One region of the Halomonas sp. IOP_14 genome, then DNA from elsewhere that is predicted to be linked to it. Evidence: predicted binding sites of a transcription regulator. Region 1 holds the regulator's gene; each other region holds the start of a gene.

Region 1 (6,070 bases):
CCACTTCGCGCTGGATAATGATGACGGTGCACGCACCCACCAATACGATAAAGCGGATATCATCCTGGTTGGCGTCTCGCGCTGCGGCAAAACACCTACCTCGCTTTATCTGGCGCTGCAGTTTGGCATTCGGGCGGCTAACTACCCGCTGACGGAAGACGATTTAGACGAAGATGGCATGCTGAAGCTACCCAAGGCGCTCGTGCCCCATCGGCAAAAGCTGTTTGGGTTAACCATCGATGCGCGACGCTTGTCGGCAATTCGCAACGAGAGACGCCCCAATAGCCGCTATAGCTCGATGGATCAGTGCCTACAAGAAGTGGAACAGGCCGAGTCGCTCTACCGCACCATGCACATTCCCTTCATCGATGCGACACGCTTCTCGGTGGAGGAGATTTCAACGCGGATGATTGCTGAAACCGGCTTAGCGAGGCGTTTCTCGCCCCGCTAATGTAAAAACTACTACAAAAACTACGCAAGCCCCCAGTGGATTACATGCCTTTGGGGGCAAAAATTCCCGGCGCGTTGCGCCAGTAGCCTTTGTAATCCATACCAAAGCCAAACACATAACGGTCGGCAACTTCCAGGCTGCAGTAGTCGGCTTTCAACCCAGGCACTGCTTTGCGGTTGTGCTGTTTATCGACCAGCACCGCTGTGGTAACGCTGGCGGCCTGGGCCTCTTCGCAGTAAGCCAAAATGGCCGCCAGGGTCGCTCCCTCATCCAGGATATCGTCAACAATCACTACGTGACGGCCCGCCATGGGCACTTCAGGGGAAACGCGCCAAAAAAGCTCGCCGCCGCGCAGCTCGTTGCGGTAGCGAGTGGCATGCAAATAATCTACTTCCAGCGGAAAGCCCAAGCGGGTAAGCAGATGACCGGTGGTAATCAAGCCACCATTCATTACGCAGTAAAAAACCGGCAGCTTATCGCCTAAATCCCGAGTAATCTCTTCCGCCATACGATCCAGCGCCCGCTCTACCTCTTGCTGAGAAATTAGGCAGTCGGCGTTATCCATCAGCTCACGCATCGAGTCCAGCGACTCTAATGCTTCTTTATCCAACTTTGACATCTACCAACTCCACGGCGGGTTAAAACTTCATTTATTTAAGTAAGAGATTTATTCAGCGCTGGGCTTACTCTGCTTCCGCACTGGGCTTACTCGGCTTCCGCGCTGGACTGGGGCTTATCCGCTAGCGCTTCCAGCTTAGCGTGGGTACGACGCCAACGGCCCAATGCACTCAGCGCATCTAGGTCTGGGCGCGCACGGCTATAGCGCAACTTAGCGGGGCGCTTAGAATTGATTCCGTGGCATGCCTCCATCACTTCAAGCGCGGAGGCTCGGTCATTACATACCAGCAGCATATCGCAGCCTGCTGCCAGCGCTGCCTGGGCACGCGCTTTGGGGTCTCCCGCCTCGTGGGCGCCGGCCATACTCAGGTCATCTGAAAAAATGCAGCCTTTGAAGCCTAGCGATTCCCGCAGCATGCCCAACCAGTTGGGTGAAAAGCCTGCTGGGCGCGTATCAAAAGCACTATAAATAACGTGTGCAGGCATAATCCCATCTAACTGTGAAGCTAACTGGGTAAAGGGCACAAGATCGTGCTGTTTCATCACTTCTAGCGGGCGATCGTCTATCGGCAATGCAACGTGTGAGTCCGCCGCGACACCACCGTGGCCGGGAAAGTGCTTACCCACAGCGGCCATACCGGCATCGTGAAGCCCCTGAATAAATGCATTGCCCAGCTGGGCTACGTGCTGTGGGTCACTGCTGAAACTACGATCACCAATAACGCTGGATAGACCGCTCTCCACATCAAGTACCGGGGCGAAGCTCAGATCCAGACCGCAGGCAGCCATCTCCATCCCTAACAACCAGCCGGCATCTTTAGCTAACGCCAGCCCCTCTCCCTGGGCAGCGCGGTAACACTCGCCGATACGCGCCATGGCAGGCAGGCGTGTTAACCCCTCTTTTATGCGCTGAACGCGACCGCCTTCTTGATCCACGGCAAGCAGTAAATCAGCACGCACACGGCGAATATCGCTGCAGAGCTTGCGAACCTGATAGCCATTTTCAACGTTGCGGGCAAACAAAATTACGCCCCCTACCGTCGGTTCTAGAAGCAAGCGTTTTTCTGCAGCCGTCAATTTTGGGCCTTCAAGGTCAAGCATGACCGGGCCTAACGGTTGAGTCATCGTGATAGGTCCATGAAAAGGGGCGATGATTCTAGACGATCGTCTAGCGGTGTCAAAATCTGATCAATCAAAGGACTGGCGGCCACCGTGCAACCAAACAGGGGTACCCGGCAACGCTAACGAAAAGATATAGAGCAGATCAGGATTGCGTAAACGAATACAGCCGTGGGACGCAGCAACGCCCATGGGCTCGTCAGGCGGCGTCCCGTGCAGGTAAATATAGCGCCGTTGCGAGTCAACCTGACCACCGCGGTTCACGCCCTTTTCCAAGCCACACAGCCACAGTATGCGGGTCAGAATCCAGTCACGCTCTGGATGCTCTTCGGCGAGTTCGGGCGAAAATGTCTCGCCCGTCCAGCGGCGACCTCGAAACACCGCATTTTCGGGCATATCTCCGCCAATGGCCGCGCGCACATAGTGCCACCCGCGGGGGGTTTTACCACTGCCATTGCGCTCCCCGCTTCCGGCAGCACCGGATGAAATAGAACACTCATGGAGCACTTTTGGCCCTCGCCAACAGCGCAGCAACTGTTCGGTAGTATCAATCTCCAGCCAGATATGTTCCGTTGGAGGTAGCTCAGCTAGCGTAGGAGTTCGCATGTTTTCCTTCTTCTGGCTTGGCACCGTCAAGGGCTATGGGTAACGGCGCATTCATAGCAGCCACCACTACCGGGAGCAATCGCCTGACCAAATCACGCACAGAGACCTGCTCGTGGTAATCCTTCTCCGCGATATCGCGTAGCGCATCAAGGCCAGACAGGGTAAAGATTACCGTGCCGAGCACAAAGTGTAGCCGCCAAAAACGCTCGGCGTCAGGCAGATCCGGCGTTGCTTTGCGCACAAGCTCGGTGAAGCGTGTAAACACATCGCCATACTCTTCCTGGATATAACGTCTTAGATGTCCCTGTGCTTGACTGTAGGCAAGACCCAGCAGGCGCATAAACACTTTCAAACTATTGCGCTCGGCGGGCACCGCGAGAACGGTAGTTGCCATGGTCTCGAGCAGTGTTTCCAGCGGGATAACGCGCCCGGCGTGTTGGCCCTCGAGCTCATCTAGCGCAGTATGAAAGCGCTGACTAAACGGATCCAGGTAGCGGGCAAAAACGGCCTGAATCAAGGCTTTTTTGGAACCAAAATGGTAATTAACAGCGGCTAAGTTAACCCGCGCTTTGCTAGTGATGTTGCGCAGCGAAGTTTCAGCAAAACCCCGCTCTGCAAACAGCACCTCGGCGGTGTCGAGTATACGGGTCACCGTATCAGATTGAGCCATGTCGCTCTCCAGGGAAACAGGTGTTTAAAACATAGCAAAATACTATGCCATAACGTAGGCGGGCTCAACGCTTGATTTATTGACAAAATGTGACGTATTAAATAAGCAGAAACTTAGTTTCAAACGATTAGAAAAATTGCATAGACATCGGCAATAGGCACTGACAAGCCATATACTGGACAGAGGAACATACTGTATACTTAAACACTTATTGATTAAGTCGACATTTAACTTGTTACTGTCTATTCACTATTTATGGAGTCTGGTATGTCGCGTCCGCTAACCGCTCGCCAACAGCACGTGTTTGATTTTATCGTTAAGACCATGGGCGAATTTGGCTACCCTCCTACCCGCGCCGAGATTGCCAAAGCACTTGGCTTCCGCTCACCCAATGCGGCTGAAGAGCACCTGCGCGCGCTGGAACGCAAAGGCGTTATTCGCATTATCCGCAACACCTCTCGCGGCATCCGCCTGCCCAACCAGGAACCTCAAGAAGTCCTGGATAGCGCAGTCCCCGCCTTACCCACAACCAACGTGGAAGCCCCACCCACTGGCCTGCCTGTGATCGGGGAAGTAGCTGCCGGCAGCCCCATTTTGGCCGCCGAACATATTGATCGCTACTGCCCGCTACCGGCCGAGTACTTCACTCCCAAAGCTGACTATCTGCTGCGCGTACGCGGCCTTTCCATGAAGGATATTGGCATTTTGGAAGGTGATTTACTGGCGGTTCATCGCACTGACCGGGTTCGCGATGGCCAGATCGTGGTTGCCCGCCTGGACGATGAAGTAACGGTTAAACGCTTCAAACGCCAGGGGCATCAAGTGACGCTGTTTGCAGAGAACCCTGATTTTGCGCCCATTGAAATCGACCTGCGCTCTCAAGCGCTCGATATTGAAGGCGTTGGAGTCGGCGTAATTCGTGGTGGCAACGGCCAGGCACTCGGCTAATAAATCCGCTACTGCAGGTCGATATAGCGGTGGTCATTGAAGGTGGCCACCCAGTTTGGGTGATAGACCAGCAGGATGCTCAGCAGCATGCCAGTAATAAATGCCTCTGAAGGCATTAGCAGTGGTAAAAAACGCGCATACTCCTGGGCGAGATAGATCGCCTCAGGGTCTGTACCCGCGACGATAATCAGCACTACCGCCGCCAAGCCTCCTCCCAGCGTTGCCAGCGCCGCGCCAAAAAAGCCGCAGGCAAACAGAAATACCATCAAGTTATCCGGCAGGCGGCGATCTACCAGCCGCCATACCGTGCCAATAACGGCCGCCGGGACGATCCCGGTAACCAGCACATTTGCCCCCAGCAACATCCACTCATTGCGGCCAATCACCACCATGGCAATGTTGATCAGCACGTTGCTAATCAGCGCTAATGGCGCTTTAAAAACGAGTGTCATCAATACTGTAAAAACAAGGTGTAGCGTTAGCCAATCAACAGCCTGGGCACGAAGCTGCCACATCAGCATCACCGCCAGCGTAGCACCCAGCCAGCGGTGCTGAAGCGCTGAATCCGCTATCAACACCTGCCAGGGCCGCCCCCAAAGCGCCCATGCGATCACTGCTAACGAGAGTAGCCAGGTGAGCAGCAGCGCCCAGGGCGCTAATACACTTTGCGCAAATGACATGGCGGCCTCTCAGGTTGATGGGCGGGCATTATAGAGTACTTAGCTAAATACCACTGTCTTGTTGCCATGCACCAACACACGATCCTCTAAGTGCCAACGCAAACCGCGAGCGAGCACGGCTTTCTCCACATCACGACCAAAGCGGACTAGATCAGTAGGCGTATGACAGTGGCTAACGCGATGGATATCCTGTTCGATGATGGGGCCTGCGTCGAGTTCCTCGGTCACATAGTGGCAGGTAGCGCCAATCAGCTTAACCCCCCGCTGGTAGGCCTGGTGGTAGGGCTTAGCCCCGGCAAAAGAGGGCAAAAAGCTGTGGTGAATATTGATCACTCGCCCCGCATAGCGCGCGCACAGCTCAGGGGGCAGTATTTGCATATAGCGCGCCAGCACCACGCAGTCGGCGCGGGCACTGTCGATTTCGGCCTGAACCTTGGCAAACGATGCTTGCTTATCGTCGGGGTCGACCGGTACATGGTGATAAGGAATACCGTACCACTCCGTCAGCGAACGCATATCATCATGGTTGGAGATAACCCCGACAATGTCGCAATCCAGTTCCCCCGCCTGCCAGCGGTAAAGTAGATCTACCAAGCAATGTGACTCCCGCGACACCATCAGCACGACGCGCCTACGCTGCTGGGTATCCACCAGCGACCACTGCATATTGAATTCGCTGGCTATCGGTTCAAATGCCGCGCTCAGCGCTTCCGCCGACATACCTACCGAATCCGCCAGAATTTCGTAGCGCATAAAAAAGCAGCCGGTTTCTAAATCGGAGTGCTGGCTAGCTTCGGTAATGGAGCCGCCCTGCTGGGCAATAAAGCTCGATACCCGTGCAACAATACCCACCCGGTCAGGACAGGAAACTACTAAACGATAATAATGAGACATGTGAGCTACTCTTGACCTATTGCTAAGTTAATTATGACAAACCAGCGGCTTAGGTCGCATAGTGTATCGGAAGGCCGTGGATGA
Region 2 (6,070 bases), on a different contig from region 1:
TATTCGCTTGCTTGGGGTACGCCTTCTTCGTCCAGGCGTTTACCCACTTCCGCGGCTTTGGCCTGGTAGTCGGCTGGCGAATAGCCCGCCTCTTCAAGTGCCTGGGCGACTTCAGGGGGCATATAGTTCTCATCGTGGCGCGCAAGCACTTTATCGGCGTACAAACGACCATCGGACTGAAGCTCTCCGATCACTACCACGCCTTGGCCTTCGCGGAACAAGTCGGGCAGGATGCCGCTGTAGTAGACCTCCAGGTCATCAACGTAATCGGTGACGACAAACTCGACGTCCAGGCTCTCGGGGTCACGGGATACTGAACCCTCTTTCACCATGCCACCGGCGCGAATCTGCCGCTCGATGGGCGCGTCGCCCTGGGCGATCTGTACCGGGCTGAAAAACAGATTGATGTTAGCGCGCAGCGCGTACAGGGTCAGCCCCACGGCAATCGCGGCCAGCGACACAAGGCCCAGGATAATAAAGAGTTTCTGTTTACGTTTAGGCGTCATTGGGCGTTTCCCCTTGCGCTGTTTGCGCGTCTTGCACGGCGTTTCAAGCCTTTGATCAATTGGCGCTGTTCAGCACGCGCATGCCATACGGTGGCGAGCAGCAGTAGCGCTGTCACGCCCCAGGCAGACCACACATAAGGCGCGTGACCACCCATGGCGAGAAATTCGGAAAATGAGTCAAACGCCATTAGCGAGCCTCCTCTGCCGGTAGTTCCACCACTTGGCCGGTCACCAATTCCTGTACCCAGCGTTTGTTAGCTTCGCGGCGCAAAATTTCACTGCGTGTGCGCATCAGCGTTAAGGCAATGAAAAAGCAGTAGAAACCCAGCACCATAATGACCAGAGGCAGCCACATTTCAGTAGGCATGGCCGGGCGCGAGGTCAGCGTAAATGAAGCGGGCTGGTGCAGGGTGTACCACCAGTCCACCGAGTATTTGATGATGGGAATATTGATCACCCCCACCATGGCCAGCACCGAGGCTGCCCGTGAGGCGCTATCGCGGCTGGTAAAAGCCCCACGCAGAGCAATTACGCCCAAGTACAAAAACAGCAAGATCAGCATTGACGTTAGCCGTGCATCCCACATCCACCAGGTTCCCCAAGTGGGTACACCCCATACGGCACCGGAAAACAGCGCGACAAAGGTCATAGCTGCGCCAAGAGGCGCCATCACCGCCGCCGCCATATCGGCGACTTTAATTTTCCAGACCATAAACACCAGGCCGGAAACCGCCATGGCAATGAAGATAGACTGAGCCAAAAAGGCCGCCGGCACATGGACGTAAATAATTCGGAAGCTATTACCCTGCTGGTAATCCGCTGGCGCAAACGCCAACCCCCACAGCGAGCCAGTGACGATCAACAGCGCCGCCGCGGCCCAAAACCAGGGCTGTAATTTGGCACTAATGCCGTAGAACCACTTGGGTGATCCCAGCTTATGTATAAAGGCCCACATAGCGTGTCCTGTCCTTAACCGTTAATACTGATACGCAGCGATGCGGCAATCGCCCACGGCGCCAACATGAGTGAGGCGGCGAGCAGCGCGCCCAGGATAGCCAGGTGTGCGGAGACACCCTCTCCAAAAATGGCCGCCTGCACCGCGCCTGCGCCAAAAATGAGCACCGGGATATACAACGGCAGCACCAGTAGCGAGAGCAGCACTCCACCCCGTGCCAAGCCAACGGTTAACGCCGCACCGATGGCGCCAATCAAACTCAAGCTTGCCGTACCCAGGGCAAGCGACAGCGCCAGCACGGCGTAGCTGCCCGCTGGCAGCGCCAGCATAATACCCAATATCGGCGCCATCAGCGCCAACGGTAGGCCTGTCAGCAGCCAGTGCACGGCCACTTTGGCCAAACTTAGCGCGACTAACGGCTGCGGCGCCAATAGCAGTTGCTCCAGACTACCGTCGTCATAATCGCTGCGAAACAGGCTGTCTAATGAAAGCAGCGCGGCTAACAAAGCTGCGACCCACAGCAAACCTGGAGCAATCACCGCTAACAGCTCAGGGTCGGGCGAAATAGCGATCGGGAACAGCGTGATCACCAGGGCAAAAAACACCAGTGGATTGAGCACTTCGCCACGGCGTCTCAGCAATAGCGTTAAGTCACGCACTAGCGTGGCCTTCACTGCGGTCATTAACCCACCATTATGCTCACGCAGTGGCACTGCTGAAACCTGTTGAGCGGTCTCCGAACTTTGTGAAGAGCCGTGTGAAGAGCTATTTGAAGCGCCATGTAAAGAGCTGTGCAACCCTTTCTCCTTTACCCTAGGGATATCCGTCTGAGCAACGGTGAAGCGGTTAACTCGTGGTGTGTCGTTACTAACACACAGCCCCCCGCCTGAGCGTGGGCAACCAGCTGTCTTTCTAGATCAGCGACGCCGTGGCGATCAATCGCGGTGAAAGGCTCATCCAGTACCCATAGGGCGCGCAGCGTTAACGTTAAGCGCGCCAGGGCAACACGGCGCTGTTGCCCTGCTGAGAGTTGCCCTGCGGGCACATCTTCAAAGCCTGCCAACCCAACCCGTTCAAGAGCTTCCAGGCGCTGATCTTCATTACCACTTTCCCCGCTTAACGCCTGATACCAGGCTAAATTTTCTAACGGGGAAAGCCCTGACTTAATGCCCGGTGCATGTCCTAAATAGAGCAAATTCGCGAGAAAATGTTCACGTGCTTCGTTCATCGCAGCGCCATTCCAGAACAGTTCGCCCTGGTAGTCACTGAGCTGGCCGGAGAGAATTTTCAGAAGGCTGGTTTTACCACTACCATTGGGCCCTTCAATTCGCACTATCTCGCCGCTGCGAACCTCCAGATCTAACCCTTGAAACAGCCAGCGGTCATCGCGTTCACAGGCAAGCTGGCGGGCTTGTAGACACAGGCTCAAGCGTCTCTCCTGGCATATTGATTTCGCGTCGAACTCTACACGTAAAGCCCCTTTCTCGCCACTCACACAATGCGGCGCTGGGTCGCAGCGTGATCTTCATCAATATGTCGTGAGAGCAATTATCTCTGGCACTGTATGCAAAAACAGGTCTACAATGAAAACCACTGTATGAAAGAACATGCAATGGAGATTCTTTGATGACCCTATCGATGGCAGCACCTACCGTTACGTTTGGCCGTAGACAACCGGCACCGCACCCTTACGCAATGGCGCCTAGCATTACCCGACGCAATACCTATGCACTCAAAGTGCGTGGCAATGCACTGTGTGATTGCAACTTGTTCGATGGCGATGTCATTATTATCCGGCGCTATCAACACGATACCCAGACAGAAACTGCCGTTGCCGAAATAAACCAGCAAACGATCGCCTTGAGGCAGCTCTCTATCAGCCGCTTTGGCGTAGAGCTATGGCCAGAAGATACTTTGCAGCCAGCGCTATTTTTGCACAACCGGGATATTCAGGTACTCGGCATGGTAATGGGTGTGAAAAGTGAGACTACCTTTACGGAGCATTAATGCGCTATCGGGTTCCCGAGTTACCCACAGGGTCATGGCACACGGCTGACATTGAAGTAGAAAAGAGCCAATTTATCACCTGGATCTGCCACGCTCCCGATATCAACGCATTCACTACTCTGCTGAATGCGGCGAAAACCGCGCATCCTAATGCCAGCCACCACTGCACTGCCTACATTGCCGGGCCACCCGGCGAGCAAAATCTGATTGGCTTTTCCGATGATGGCGAGCCTGGCGGCACCGCTGGCCGCCCCATGTATCAGGTTCTCCAGGGGAGCCAACTGGGCCAGATTGGCTGTGTGGTCATTCGTTATTTTGGCGGTACAAAGCTCGGCACCGGTGGCTTAGCCCGCGCCTACGCTCAGGCGGTTAGCCATGCCCTTGAGACACTCGCTACCCGGGAAGTGGTTGAGCGCGACACCTACACCCTGCGCCTTACTTTTGCCAATGAAGCGATTGCCCGCGCCTGGTGCGAAGAGCACGACATCCCTATTGAGCAAGCCGACTACGATGGTGATGGCGTTCGCCTGACCATTGGCTGGCCACGGGACTGCCCGCTTGACCTTGCCCCGCTAGAAAACCGCTTGAAGAGTGCTATTGAGGTTCTCTCTGCACCAAAGGCATAACGCAGCAGATGAAAGGGCCCCATATGTCATTGCGAGGAGCTTGCGACGCGGCAATCTCGTTCTGCGGTGGCAAACAAACCGAGATCGCCGCGCTTCGCTCGCGATGACACTCACCGGCCATTGCGAGGAGCCTGCAACGAAGCAATCTCAAGCCTACCCTGAGAACCAACCCCAGATTGCTTCACTGCGTTCGCAATGACACCCCTATGTCGTTGATGGCAGAGGACTAGTTAACCCAGGTATTTAATCATTACCCCGGCCGCGACTGCCGACCCAATAACACCCGCCACGTTGGGGCCCATGGCATGCATCAGCAGGAAGTTATGTGGGTTGGACTCCAGCCCCACCTTATTCGCCACCCGCGCTGCCATAGGCACGGCGGAAACGCCCGCGGCACCGATCAATGGGTTGATGGGCATTTTGCTCACCAGGTTCATCAGCTTGGCCATCAATACCCCAGCGGCCGTGCCGATACCAAAGGCGACAATACCCAGACCTAATATCCCCAGCGTCTCAAATGCCAGGAAACTCTCGGCCATCAGTTTGGAGCCTACCGACAGTCCCAGGATAATCGTGACGATATTGATCAAGGCGTTTTGCGCGGTATCCGACAAGCGCTCGACTACGCCACACTCACGCATCAGATTACCAAAGCAGAACATACCGAGTAGCGGTGCCGCATCGGGCAGAAACAGCGCGACCAGAATCAGCAGCATCAGCGGGAAGATGATTTTTTCCAGCTTGGAGACCGGCCGCAACTGGGTCATCTTGATTTGACGCTCTTTATCGGTGGTCAGCAGACGCATGATGGGCGGCTGTATCAGCGGCACCAACGCCATATAGGCGTAGGCAGCCACCGCGATAGCACCCAGCAGCTCCGGCGCCAGCACGCTGGAGACGTAGATGGAGGTCGGGCCATCCGCCCCGCCAATAATACCAATGGCGGCGGCCTGATTGAGCGAGAAATCCATGATGCCCATCGAGGTGAGCGCCACGGCACCAAACAAAGTGGCAAAAATGCCAAACTGAGCGGCCGCACCTAAAAACAGCGTGCGCGGATTGGCCAGCAGCGGACCGAAGTCGGTCATGGCGCCCACACCCATAAAGATAATCAGCGGGGCGATACCTGAACCAATTGCTACTTTATAGAAGTTGTAAAGCATGCCATCGCTATAGCCGACGCCCACGGCGATATCACGTGCGGCACGCACCTGATCCGGTGCGACGCCATCGTGGGCTATCACTTTTAACGATTCACGCCAGGCTTCCGCATTCGCTAACGGATCCAGCGTCGCGCCCAGCGCTGCCGCTATCTGCTGTAGCACTGCGGGTTTCGCCACCTCGATCGCTTGGTCTAGCGCTGAAATCGCCAACCCTGCTTCGGGAATATTGGCCAGAATGCCGCCAAAGCCAATCGGCACCAGCAGCAGCGGCTCAAACTTCTTATAAATGGCCAGGTAAAGCAGCAGTAGCCCCACCATGATCATGACGGCTTGGCCAAGCTCAAGGTTATATAGCCCAGAGCCTTCCCATAACGTTACTAATTTATCCATTACTGGGCCCTTAGAGCTCGATCAGCGCATCGCCTACGGCTACGCTGTCGCCCTCGCTGACGTTAACCTTAGACACAGTGCCTGCGATACTGACACGCACTTCGGTTTCCATTTTCATCGCTTCAAGAATGATCACCACATCCCCTTCAGCGACTTTATCGCCAGGGCGAACATTAACCTTGAAGATATTGCCGGCCAGCGGCGCATCAATGCTCTCACCAGTGGGTGCAGACACTTCCTCTCTGGGGGCGCCAGTGCTGGCCGCCGTTTGCTCCTGCACTTCGCCCAGTTCACCACCTTCAGACACTTCCACCACGAAGGCTTTACCGTTGAGCTTAACGGTATAGGTTTCCGGGCCACTGCTAGCCACCGGCTCTTTGCTTTCCACCTTGGCGGGTGTCTTTTCAGCACTTGCGTCAGTTG
Region 3 (6,070 bases), on a different contig from region 1:
TCATCCTATGTTTCAGCTCACTCGCAGTGTTACCTGGCAGGCACTTGAACGCTTGCGCGACAAAACCGCAAACGACCGCATTCGTGACTACTTCACCAATGACCCGCAGCGCTTTGAGAAAATGAGTTTACGGGTGGGCGGTCTGTTTCTCGACTACTCCAAGCACCATGTCTCCGATGAAGTGCTTACCAAGCTGATTGAGCTAGCCGACCACTCCGCACTGGTACAGCGCCGGGCACAGATGTTCTCCGGGGATATTATCAACGTTACGGAAAACCGCCCGGTACTGCATACGGCTCTGCGTCACTTAGGCGATGAGCCGGTATATGTGGACGGCGAAGACGTTATGCCGGAGATAACCCGCACCCGCGAGCAGATCAAGCTGTTCTCGGAAGCGGTGCGCAGCGGTGAATGGAAAGGCTACAACGGCAAACGCATTAAAGATGTGGTCAATATCGGCATTGGTGGCTCGGATCTTGGGCCCAATATGGCGGTTCGCGCACTGCTCAAATACCGCCACCCGGAGCTGCACTTCCACTTCGTTTCCAATGTGGACGGCACCCATATTCAGAAGGTACTTTCGCGCCTCGACCCCGCCACCACGCTGTTTATCGTCTCCACCAAGACCTTCTCTACCCAGGAGACCCTGCTTAACGCCAAAACCGCGCGGCGCTGGTTCCTGGAGAACGCTGGCGAAGACGCCGACGTAGGCGCGCACTTTATTGCCGCCTCCACCAACCGCAAAGCGGCCATGGAGTTCGGCATTCGCGAAGAGAACGTGTTCGAATTCTGGGCTTGGGTGGGCGGCCGTTACTCCATGTGGTCGTCCATCGGGCTGCCGATTGCGCTGTCGATCGGTTTCGAAGGCTTTATCGAACTGCTGGAAGGCGCTCATGAGATGGATAACCATTTCATCAACGCGCCCTTCTCGCAAAACATGCCCGTGCTAATGGCGCTGATTGGTATTTGGTACATCAACTTTATTGGCGCCGAAACTCAAGCCATCGTGCCCTACGACCAGGCGCTGAACCAACTACCCTCTTTCCTGCAGCAGCTGGATATGGAGTCTAACGGTAAATCGGTGGATATTTTCGGTCACCCGGTGAATTACAAAACCGGCCCGATTGTCTGGGGCCAGACCGGCTCCAACGGCCAGCACGCTTTCTTCCAGTTGCTGCACCAGGGCACGCGCTACGTACCTATCGACTTTATTGCCTCACTCAAGCCCGAGCCCGGCGTTGAAGACCACCACTTCGCACTGCTGACTAATATGCTCGCCCAGGCCAACGCCTTTATGGAAGGCAGCCAAGGGGACAGCAAAGAGCTCAGTCAACACGACCCCTACAGCTGCCCCGGCAACCGTCCTTCCAGCACCCTACTGCTGGATGAGCTAACGCCAAAAAACCTGGGGGCACTGATCGCGCTCTACGAGCACAAGGTGTTCGTGCAAGGGGTCATCTGGAACATCAACTCCTTTGACCAGTGGGGCGTGCAGCTTGGCAAGCGCATCGCCGGTGAAATCAGCGAACGCATCGACACCAACGCTGCTGACTTCGACACCTCAACTCAAGGTCTGCTGGAACTGGTTCGCGCTCACTTCCCCAATGGTGGTAGCGGCGAAAAGGAAAGCGCACCGGCCAGTGCCGATAAGAAGCCATCACGGAAGAAGCGTTGAATGGATAGGGTAAATCGATAGAAAACAACGCCGTGGCTTTCTCAAGCCACGGCGTTTCGCAACCCTGGAACCTTCGGTTTGTAATAAATGACTAATTCCAGTAACTCGGTTCCCGTTGTCTAAGCTTTCCCCTTAAGACTCATCCGGAATGAGATCCAACAAATCGGTGACACCAATATCCACACCGGCTTGGGAGAACAAAGTAGATGCCTGCCCGCGGTGGTGGGTTTGGTGATTGAAGAAGTGAACGATCAGGCTTGAGTAGCGCCGTTTTGAGGCCACTCCTTTTATGTTGTGATAACTCAGCGTGGTACTCAAATCGTCGTCTGTCAGCGCCGATACCCAGTTAATAATCACGGTATCGAGCCATTGGCGATGCGCTTTCAATCCCTTCAAGTCATCAAAGAGAATCTGATCAAGGCGATCTGGCGTAGGTAGTGCCACCATTACCTCAAGCGTTCTTGCGGAAGAAGAGGCGTGTGTTGCAAACCGTTTGAGCCAAATCGTGTCGGCTACCGCGATGTGGTTCAGTGTGCCAAAAATCGAGCCGAAGAACGCGCCACGCTCTTCAGCTAGTTCAGAGGCGCTCAGCTTACCGGCGGCATCATAGAGGTTAGTGTTCATCCACTGGTTATAAGTGGCTAACTGTTCGAAGTGTTGTTGAAGTGTCATGAGTTAAGACCCAAAAGCAGCATCTATTTAGAACGTTTGAAATATGGGGGAAGAACAGCATCACCGCCCGCCTGCTACATCAATGAATGACCCCGTTACATAAGAGGCTTCGTCCGAGAGCAACCAAGCGATGGTATTAGCCACTTCTTCAGCGCTACCGCCACGCTGCATAGGAATCTGAGGAGCTAAACGATCAACCCGCCCTGGTTCTCCACCATCGGCATGCATATCAGTGTAGATAAAACCGGGGCGAACGGCGTTAACACGAATCCCCGAGCCAGCAACTTCGCGAGACAACCCCTTGGTTAGGGTATCCATGGCACCTTTCGATGCAGCGTAGTCAACATATTCAAAGGGCGAGCCTGTTTGCGAGGCAAGCGACGAGACATTGACGATTGCACTACCTGCTGGGAAGCGCCTGACGGCTTCTCTAGAGCACAGAAAACAGCTGACCACATTGCTATTAAGCACTTGGTTGAAGCGCTCAAGGTCGATATCGACCAGCTTGGATTGAGTAAACAGTATCCCTGCATTATTAACCAAATGCGTCACCTCGCCCAAGCGCTCCTCTGCTGCATCAAACAGGCGGATAACGTCAGCTTCACTGCTAACATCCGCTTGATAGGCAAACGCTCGACCACCCGCTCGAATAATGCAATCAGCCACATCATCTGCCAGCTCCCTATTAGCAAGATAGTTCACGCACACTGCATAGCCTTTTGCGCCCAGCAATTTTGCGGTGGCCGCTCCGATACCTCGGCTTCCCCCTGTCACGATGACCACTTTCGACATAACGTTTCCTCGCTGACTCTTTAGTCACAAACCCACCTTGCACATTAAACCCACGATAGTTCTTTGGGTAGCGCCCTTTTTGCTGCTGCAAGTTAATTAATTGACTGGCTATTGATTTCTTGCCACCTCACAAATACTGTATATAAAACCATGTCAAAAGAGGTGAACCATGACATCTCTTGGAACACCAAGCTCCTATAAGGGTCGCGGGGCAACATACGACCCACACAATCGTTTTGCGCCTACCCGTAGCGTGGCGGAAGATGACGGTTGGTGGCGGGAAGAGGCCTCTACGACTATCGCTACCGAAGTGCGTGAGGAGGTGAGCAAAAGTGCTTTGTCGTGGAATCACTCACCAGATTTACCTTTTGATCGCTCGCTGAACCCGTATCGCGGCTGTGAGCATGGCTGCGTTTACTGCTATGCCCGCCCTTCTCACGCCTACTGGGACTTATCGCCAGGGCTAGATTTTGAAACCAAGCTGATTGCCCGTAGCGGTTTAGTGGAGCGGTTAACCGAAGAGCTGTGCCACCCTAATTACGTGTGCCGCCCGATCAACCTTTCCGGCAACACCGACTGCTATCAGCCGTTAGAGGCCACCTACCAAACCACCCGCCGTTTGCTGGAGCTGCTACTGGAGTGTCGCCATCCGGTAACGCTGGTGACTAAAAGCACCTTGGTGCTGCGCGATTTAGAGCTTCTGGCGGAAATGGCAGAGCACCGGCTGGTGCGTGTGTTTGTCAGTTTGACCAGCCTGGATGCCCAATTGAAACGCACATTAGAGCCACGGGCGGCATCACCTCAGGCGCGCTTGCGGGCGATTCGTGAACTGAATACAGCAGGCATTCCCGTGGGTGCTTTAATTTCACCGGTTATTCCGGGGCTAACCGATCATGAAATAGAAAAACTCTTGGAAGCCGCCAGCCGTGCAGGAGCGCGAACCGCCGCCTGGATGCTGCTGCGCTTACCCTATGAAGTGGCGCCGCTATTTGAAGCCTGGTTAGAAGCCCACTACCCGGAGCGCGCGGCGAAAGTGATGAGCCTAATGCGTCAGTGCCGTGGCGGTAAGGCGTACGATGCCAAGTTTGGTAAACGCTTTCGCGGTGAAGGGGTATTTGCTGATTTAATTGCGCAACGCTTTGCCCGCGCCAGCCGCCAGTGGAACATGCAGGATCGCACCGAGCAGGGCTTAAACACCCGGGACTTTCGCCCACCACGAGCGCAGCAGGATTTATTCATTTAAGCTAAGCAGCACGCGCATAAAATAGTTGCAAAGGAAGCCGAATGCCCGCTCTTAGCAAAACCAAATCGAGTTTTTACCGCCGCTTATACGTCGCCTATTTGATCGAACAGGGCGCTGCCAGTGTACCTGCGCTAATCGAGGCCACCGGCATGCCACGACGCACCGCCCAGGATACGATCGCCTCCCTTGCCGAGTTGGATATCGAGTGTGTATTTACTAAGGATGACGGCGAGCGCCACAACATTGGTCGCTACCAGATACGTGATTGGGGGGCGATAGATCCACGCTGGGTGGCCACCCACGCCGAGCGGCTTAAACAGGCGCTTGGCTATGCTATTTAGCCATTATCATTAGACTCTGCCCAGGCCAGCCGTGCAGCGTTGAGGGTAACCGTCAGCGAACTTGCCGCCATGGCGAGTACCGCTACTAGCGGGGGGATCGCCATCAGCACTACCAGCCCGAGTGCCAAGGTATTGTAGAGCGCTGAAAAGAACAGATTCTGAACCATGATGCGTCGCGTACGTTTAGCAATACTAAGCAGTTTGACTACCCCACCCATCCCCGGCGTCATTAGCTGTGCGGAAGCCCCTTCGCGGGCGGCTTCGCTGGCATTTAATGGAGCGATGCCAACATCTGCCGCGGCTAGGCTCAAGGTATCGTTTAAGCCATCACCCACGTAGAGCGTTGGCGATGGCAACCCCTGCAAAAGCCGCGCTTTGGCTTCAGGCGAGCGCTGGGCATAGCAAGCTTCTCTTCCAAGCCCCACCCGTTCACCTAACCAACTAACCGCCCCCTCCCGATCACCGCTGATCATTGCCACCACATACCCTGCATCTAGCAGGTGTTTCACGCTTTTTTCAGCATCTTCCACTGGCTGATCAGTAAGATAGAGCGTGGCTAGCCAGCCTGCACCATCAGCTACCATCACTTGAGTAGCAAAGGCCAGCGCTGTGTCCTCCTCGTGGTCTGGCAGCGCTATCTGATGGCGAGAAAGCCAACCGGCGCTGCCTACCATCAGCCATTCACCGTTGCTCAAGCGCACATGGCGCCCTTCCCCAGGCGCTTCGTTTACGTCCACGCATTGCTCGTGATGTTGATCATGTTGGCTGCCCGACCAGCACGCTAACGCTTGTGCCAAGGGGTGTTCGCTGCCAGCAACAGCGGCTCTGAGCTTGCGCTGCAAAGTGTGCTTATCAATGCCCTCCCGGGCCTGCCAGTGCAGCACCGAGTGGCTGCCAGTGGTTAAGGTGCCGGTTTTATCCAGCGCTACCGAGCGAATGTGAGCCAAGGTTTCGAGCGCTGCCGGGTCGCGTAGCGCAACACCCTGCTGCATGGCCTGGCCACTACCGGCAAGACTTGCCAGCGGCACTGCAAGCCCCACGGCACAGGGGCAAGCAACCACTAACACCGACAGTGCGCGCACAAAGGCATCCTCCCAGCCCAACCCAAGTAGCAGCGCAGTGGGCAGCGTTAGCATCGCTAGCACTAGCGCTAGTGGGCTTAGCCATGCGGCAAAACGGTCAGCGAGTTTCTGCAATTCGCCTTTTTTGGCCTGATAGCGGCGCATTTCGTCACACAGCCGATCCAGTCGCCGCTTGCCTACCCCAGCACTCACCTGCATTACCAGCGGCGTTGTCCCCAGGTAGCGGCAGCCCGCGTAGACCTTCTGTCCTGCATTAAAGTAGCGA
Region 4 (6,070 bases), on a different contig from region 1:
TCATATCTTCAAAGAAGCTTTTCACGCTGTCGAAGAAGCCGGTTTTCTTCGGCGAGTGGTTGTGGCTATTGCTGTCGTCGAAGCTTTGTTGCAGCTTGCGCAACAGATCGCGCTGCTCGTCGTTAAGCTTCACCGGTGTTTCCACGACCACCTTGCACAGCAGGTCGCCGGGCATACCACCGCGCACGGGCTTCACGCCTTTACCGCGCAGGCGGAACAGCTTGCCTGTTTGGGTTTCCGGCGGAATCTTCAGCTTCACGCGGCCATCTAGCGTCGGCACTTCAAGCTCGCCACCTAGCGCTGCATCAACAAAGTTGATCGGCACATCGCACTGCAGGTGCTTGCCGTCACGCTGGAAGATGTGGTGCGGCTTGATCGCCACCTGCACATACAGATCCCCAGGCGGGCCACCGTTCACGCCGCTTTCGCCTTCGCCATTCAAGCGAATACGGTCGCCGGTATCCACACCGGGCGGAATCTTAACGGACAGCGTGCGTGTCTCACGTACACGGCCTTCGCCATTACACTTATGGCACGGCACTTTAATGTGCTGGCCAGAGCCATGACAGGTCGGGCAAGTCTGCTGCACAGCAAAGAAGCCTTGCTGCATACGTACTTGACCGTGACCGTGGCAGGTAGGGCACGTCTCTTTAGAAGAGCCGGGCTCAGCGCCGCCGCCATCACAACGATCACACTCGATATGCCGCGGCACACGGATATCCACCGTGGTGCCTGAAACGGCGTTTTCCAGATCCAGCTCTAGGTTATAACGCAGGTCGGAACCGCGTGCCGGGGCATTGGGGCCACGGCGGCGACCGCCACCTCCGCCAAAAATATCGCCAAACACATCGCCGAAAATGTCGCTGAAATCACCAGCGCCAGCACCGCCGAAACCGCCGCCACCTTGGCCATCAACGCCCGCATGGCCGAACTGGTCATAAGCAGCGCGTTTTTCGCCGTCGCTAAGCACTTCATACGCTTCGGACACTTCGCGGAATTTTTCCGCGGAGGTGGTATCGTCCGGGTTTCGATCAGGGTGGAATTTTTGCGCCAGACGGCGATAGGCCTTCTTGATCTCTTTCTGATCGGCCCCTTTTTCGACACCCAGGACTTCGTAATAATCGCGTTTGGACATAGGCCCTACGCCTCCTGGTTAGCTACGCACTCAACTGCACATTTAGCTATGTATTCAACTGTATATTTAACTACGTGATACTTAACTACGTGCGTCTTGGCCGCGGAAACAGCAACGCGGGAGTAAGCTCCCGCGTCACCGCTTTCCTTGGCAGAAAGAGGATGTTACTGCTTTTTCTGATCGTCGTTGACTTCTTCGTACTCGGCGTCAACCACGTCTTCTTCCGGCTTGGTGCCCGCGTTTTCGGCACCTTCACCGCCCTCTTGCTGCGCCGCTTCGGCCTGCTCGGCGTACATCTTCTGGGCTAGCTGGCCAGAGGCTTCGGTCAGTGCATCCAGTTTCTTCTGAATGTTATCGACGTCGTCACCTTTAACCGCTTCTTCCAGCTCGCTGATGGCCGTTTCAATCGCCTGCTTCTCGTCGTCAGTCGCTTTGTCGCCAGCTTCTTCCAACGTTTTGCGCGTAGCGTGAATCATGCCGTCAGCTTGGTTACGCAGCTGCACCAGCTCTTCGAACTTTTTGTCCTCTTCGGCGTGAGCTTCAGCATCACGTACCATCTGCTCGACTTCTTCCTCGGACAGACCGCTAGACGCCTTGATGACAATCGACTGCTCTTTGCCAGTGGCCTTGTCTTTTGCCGATACGTTCAGAATACCGTTGGCATCCAAGTCGAAGGCGACTTCGATCTGCGGCACGCCGCGTGGTGCAGGCGGAATGTCAGCAAGATCAAAACGACCCAGCGACTTATTCTGCGACACTTGCTTGCGCTCACCCTGCACGGCGTGAATGGTCACCGCCGTTTGGTTGTCATCCGCCGTAGAGAAGGTTTGTGTCTTCTTGGTCGGGATGGTGGTGTTCTTTTCAATCAGCGGCGTCATCACGCCACCCAGGGTTTCGATACCCAGGGTCAGCGGGGTAACGTCGAGCAGCAGAACGTCTTTAACGTCGCCACCCAGTACGCCGCCCTGAATCGCGGCACCAACGGCAACCGCTTCGTCCGGGTTAACGTCTTTACGTGCTTCTTTGCCGAAGAAGTCAGCGGCTTTCTTCTGCACCATCGGCATACGTGTCTGGCCACCGACCAGGATCACTTCGTCGATTTCAGAGGCAGATAGGCCTGCATCTTTCAGGGCCATTTTGCACGGCTCGAGCGAGCGCTGAACCAGCTCTTCCACCAGTGACTCCAGCTTGGCACGAGTCACCTTAACGTTAAGGTGTTTCGGGCCAGTGTTGTCGGCGGTGATGTAAGGCAGGTTCACATCGGTCTGCTGAGCGCTAGACAGCTCAATTTTGGCTTTTTCGGCAGCTTCTTTCAGACGCTGCATGGCCAGGTTGTCGCCAGACAGATCAATGCCGCTGTCAGACTTGAACTGGTCTACCAGGTAGTTGATCAGCGCCAAGTCAAAGTCTTCGCCGCCCAGGAAGGTGTCACCGTTGGTGGCCAACACTTCAAACTGGGTTTCGCCGTCGACATCGGCAATTTCGATGATCGAGATATCGAAGGTGCCGCCACCCAGGTCGTAGACCGCGATGGTTTTGTCGCCGCGGGATTTGTCCATACCGTAGGCCAGTGCGGCAGCGGTCGGCTCGTTAATAATGCGCTTAACGTCCAGACCGGCAATGCGGCCGGCGTCTTTGGTCGCCTGACGCTGGCTGTCGTTGAAGTAGGCCGGTACGGTAATGACCGCTTCGGTGACTGCTTCGCCCAGGTAGTCTTCGGCAGTCTTCTTCATTTTCTTCAGCACTTCCGCGCTTACCTGCGGCGGTGCCATTTTTTTGCCTTTTACTTCAACCCAAGCGTCACCGTTATCAGCTTCGCTGATTTTGTACGGCACCATCTTGATGTCTTTCTGGACAACGTCGTCTTTAAAGCGACGGCCAATTAGACGCTTGATGGCGTACAGGGTGTTTTCTGGGTTAGTAACGGCCTGACGTTTAGCCGCCTGACCTACCAGCGTTTCACCATCATCGGTGTAGGCGATGATAGAAGGCGTCGTACGACCGCCTTCGGCGTTTTCGATAACTTTAGCGCTGTCACCATCGAGCACGGCCACACAAGAGTTAGTGGTGCCCAGGTCGATACCAATTATACGTCCCATAGCAATACCTCGAATTCGGTTGTTACAAAACTGAAAATTTAGTTTTTAAAGCTTGTCTGCGGGTTTCCCCGCGGGGTTGCCCTTTATTTGGGGGCCGCCGCTGACATTTCAAGGGCTTTTTTTCACACACTTTTTCAAACTCTGTGCCGCCAGTGGCTTAATCGGCTTTTTTACTCACTACAACCATCGCTGGGCGCACCAAGCGTCCATTGAGTAAATAGCCTTTCTGCATAACGTCCATCACGGTGTTCGGATCGAGATCCGGGTTAGGCACCATGGTCATGGCTTCGTGCACTTGCGGGTCAAAGGGCTCACCATGGGGTTCAATGCTTTCTACGCCGAACTTGTTGAGTACATCCAGCTGCATTTTCAAGGTCATGGAAACACCTTCACGGTGAACTTCCGATGCACCCTCTTCCATGGTCTCAAGCGCTTTTTCCAGGCTATCCACCACTGGCAGCAGCTCTTTAACGAACTTCTCCAGGGCAAACTTGCGGGCTTTTTCCGCTTCCTGCTCCGCACGGCGGCGCACGTTTTGCGCTTCAGCGGCGGCGCGCAGGGCCTGATCCTTGGCTTCGGCCAAGCTCTGCTCTAACTCACCTACTTGGGCTGCCAGCATTTCCGCTTCCGGGTTGTCGACGCTGTCTTCTAGCGCCTCTTCGTCATTGATCAAACCTTCCAGCTCGCCCTCCATCAAGCGCTCTTCAGCAACCTTCTCAGCTGCTTGCTCGGCGCCATCGGCGTCTTGCTCGTGGCGGGCCAGCTCATCGTCCATTGGTGTTTGCGGTTCTTTCGCCATGTTGTGCTCCTAAAAAGTAGAGCGCGGCCACGCGGGCGGCGCGCAAAGAAGTAAGCTTTAAGTCACTCGCTTTGACTGATCATGCACGCTATATGGGGGCCATAAATTCCATCTCAAGAGGTGCATTGAAGTGAGTTATTAACTACTGTATAAATCAACAACTATTGGATAAGTATCCAGCTTCTATGCTGTACCGCCTCAGGAGGCGCCATGCTTACTCAGCTAGCTATTCAAGATTTCGCCATTGTCGATCACTTAGAACTCGACTTGACCGGCGGTATGACCGCGATTACCGGGGAAACCGGCGCGGGCAAATCGATCCTGTTAGGCGCCCTTGGGCTCTGCCTGGGCGAGCGTGCCGACGCCGGAAGCGTGCGTCACGGCCGCGAGCGTACGGATCTCTCCGCACGCTTCGACATTCAGCACCTGCCTGCCGCCGTCGAGTGGCTAACGGCGCGGGAGCTCCCCGCTGAGGAATGCTTGCTGCGCCGAGTGGTCACCGCCAACGGCCGTTCCAAAGCGTGGATTAACGGCCAACCCGCGACTATCTCGGATCTAAAATCCCTCGGCGAACAGCTGATTCAAATTCATGGACAGCATGCTCACCATGCGCTGATGCGCGAAGAGACCCACCTTGCCCTGCTGGACGATTACGCAGGCCTAAACGATGCCACCACTCAATTAGCTGAAACGTTCCGCGAGTGGCGCAGTGCGCGTCGGCAGCTGAAGAAGCTAAGCGAAGAAGGCAGTGAAGTTGAGGCCAAACGGCAGTTGCTGCGTTACCAAGTAGAAGAGCTGGATCAGCTCGGTTTAGCGGAAGGTGAATTAGCCACGTTAGAGGAAGAGCAGCACACCCTGGCTCACGCGGAAGAGACCCTGCGCGAAACCCAGTTTGCCGCCGACTGCTGCGCCAGTGACGAGGGCGGTGCGCTCTCTTTGCTCAACCAAGCGTTCACCCACTTAAGCGCCCTGCCAGGTAGCGACAAAGGCACCCTGGCGAACACGCTTGCCATGCTGAGCGATGCGCGCATTCAAGTGGAAGAGGCCTCCAGCGAGCTTAATCGCCTCGCCAGCACCACCGAATTAGACCCTGAGCGGCTCGCCTGGGTTGAAGAACGAATGACCGACGTACACCGGATTGCCCGCAAGCACCACGTTGCTCCTGATGAGCTATGCGCCCTGCATGCTGACCTACAGCGGGAAGTCGCGCAGTTAGAAGAGGGTGGCAATGACCTGGAGGCACTCAGTGCGCGGGTCGTCGAGCTACGCGAAGACTATCGCCAAGAGGCAAAAAAACTCAGCGAGAGCCGTCAAAAAGCCGCACTTCGCTTGGGTAAAGAGGTGCAGCAGCAACTGGGCTTTTTGGCCATGGGCAAAGCCCGTTTTGAAGTGGAGGTCACCGCTAAAGACGCGCCCTCCCCTGAAGGCCTTGATCGCGTGCAGTTTTTGATTAGCGCCAACCCTGGCCAGCCCGCTCGCCCATTGACCAAAGTCGCCTCCGGCGGTGAATTGTCGCGGATTAGCCTGGCGATTCAAGTGGTCGCGGCGACGCACTCAACGGTTCCCAGCCTGGTGTTTGACGAAGTGGATGTGGGTATCTCGGGGGCCACCGCAGAGATCGTTGGCCAACTACTGCGCAAACTGGGCGAAAACGGCCAGGTCATGACCGTGACCCACCTACCCCAGGTGGCAGCACAGGCGCACCAGCACCTGCATATCGAGAAACAGGCGAAGCGCGATACAACGCTGACCCAGATGGCGCTACTCGACGAACAGGGCCGCATCAGCGAACTGGCGCGCATGCTGGGCGGTGTCACGCTTTCTGACCAAACCCTGGCCCACGCTCGGGAGATGCTGCACGCCAGCCAACGCCCGCCGCACTGATTGAGCGGGCGCCCTGCGCCGTTTCTGTGCATTTCTATAGCGCACAGCTATACAGCACATCTGCACACAGCAAAACAAACGCCCCTGATCCACTTGGCGAATTCAGTTAACCAGGAATTCGGCCAAATGGCTCAGGGGCGCTTATATTTCGAA

What was found. Region 1 encodes LexA, which represses DNA repair genes until DNA is damaged. Its sites were predicted from a motif close to TACTGTNTANNTANACAGTA; they were not measured.
Region 2: the regulator LexA is predicted to act here: its motif matches at 3,020-3,039, upstream of K7H09_RS13395 (LexA family protein).
Region 3: the regulator LexA is predicted to act here: its motif matches at 3,274-3,293, upstream of K7H09_RS10945 (PA0069 family radical SAM protein).
Region 4: the regulator LexA is predicted to act here: its motif matches at 4,177-4,196, upstream of recN (DNA repair protein RecN).

Annotation. Positions count from the first base shown of each region.
Region 1 covers NZ_JAINWD010000015.1:36,342-42,411, forward strand. The annotation lists gene ppsR (posphoenolpyruvate synthetase regulatory kinase/phosphorylase PpsR) at 1-451, shown strand, start outside; gene K7H09_RS12765 (hypoxanthine-guanine phosphoribosyltransferase) at 492-1,070, opposite strand; gene nagZ (beta-N-acetylhexosaminidase) at 1,157-2,194, opposite strand; gene K7H09_RS12775 (L,D-transpeptidase) at 2,258-2,794, opposite strand; gene K7H09_RS12780 (TetR/AcrR family transcriptional regulator) at 2,772-3,464, opposite strand; gene lexA (transcriptional repressor LexA) at 3,732-4,412, shown strand; gene K7H09_RS12790 (energy-coupling factor ABC transporter permease) at 4,421-5,092, opposite strand; gene purU (formyltetrahydrofolate deformylase) at 5,132-5,986, opposite strand.
Region 2 covers NZ_JAINWD010000017.1:43,787-49,856, forward strand. The annotation lists gene ccmE (cytochrome c maturation protein CcmE) at 1-506, opposite strand, end outside; gene ccmD (heme exporter protein CcmD) at 503-694, opposite strand; gene K7H09_RS13380 (heme ABC transporter permease) at 694-1,461, opposite strand; gene ccmB (heme exporter protein CcmB) at 1,476-2,144, opposite strand; gene ccmA (cytochrome c biogenesis heme-transporting ATPase CcmA) at 2,270-2,890, opposite strand; gene K7H09_RS13395 (LexA family protein) at 3,088-3,468, shown strand; gene K7H09_RS13400 (IMPACT family protein) at 3,468-4,094, shown strand; gene K7H09_RS13405 (sodium ion-translocating decarboxylase subunit beta) at 4,325-5,647, opposite strand; gene oadA (sodium-extruding oxaloacetate decarboxylase subunit alpha) at 5,658-6,070, opposite strand, start outside.
Region 3 covers NZ_JAINWD010000011.1:94,651-100,720, forward strand. The annotation lists gene pgi (glucose-6-phosphate isomerase) at 8-1,675, shown strand; gene K7H09_RS10935 (DinB family protein) at 1,808-2,347, opposite strand; gene K7H09_RS10940 (SDR family oxidoreductase) at 2,408-3,139, opposite strand; gene K7H09_RS10945 (PA0069 family radical SAM protein) at 3,309-4,382, shown strand; gene K7H09_RS10950 (winged helix-turn-helix domain-containing protein) at 4,424-4,723, shown strand; gene K7H09_RS10955 (heavy metal translocating P-type ATPase) at 4,720-6,070, opposite strand, start outside.
Region 4 covers NZ_JAINWD010000036.1:7,516-13,585, reverse strand. The annotation lists gene dnaJ (molecular chaperone DnaJ) at 1-1,135, opposite strand, end outside; gene dnaK (molecular chaperone DnaK) at 1,300-3,234, opposite strand; gene grpE (nucleotide exchange factor GrpE) at 3,392-4,033, opposite strand; gene recN (DNA repair protein RecN) at 4,244-5,917, shown strand.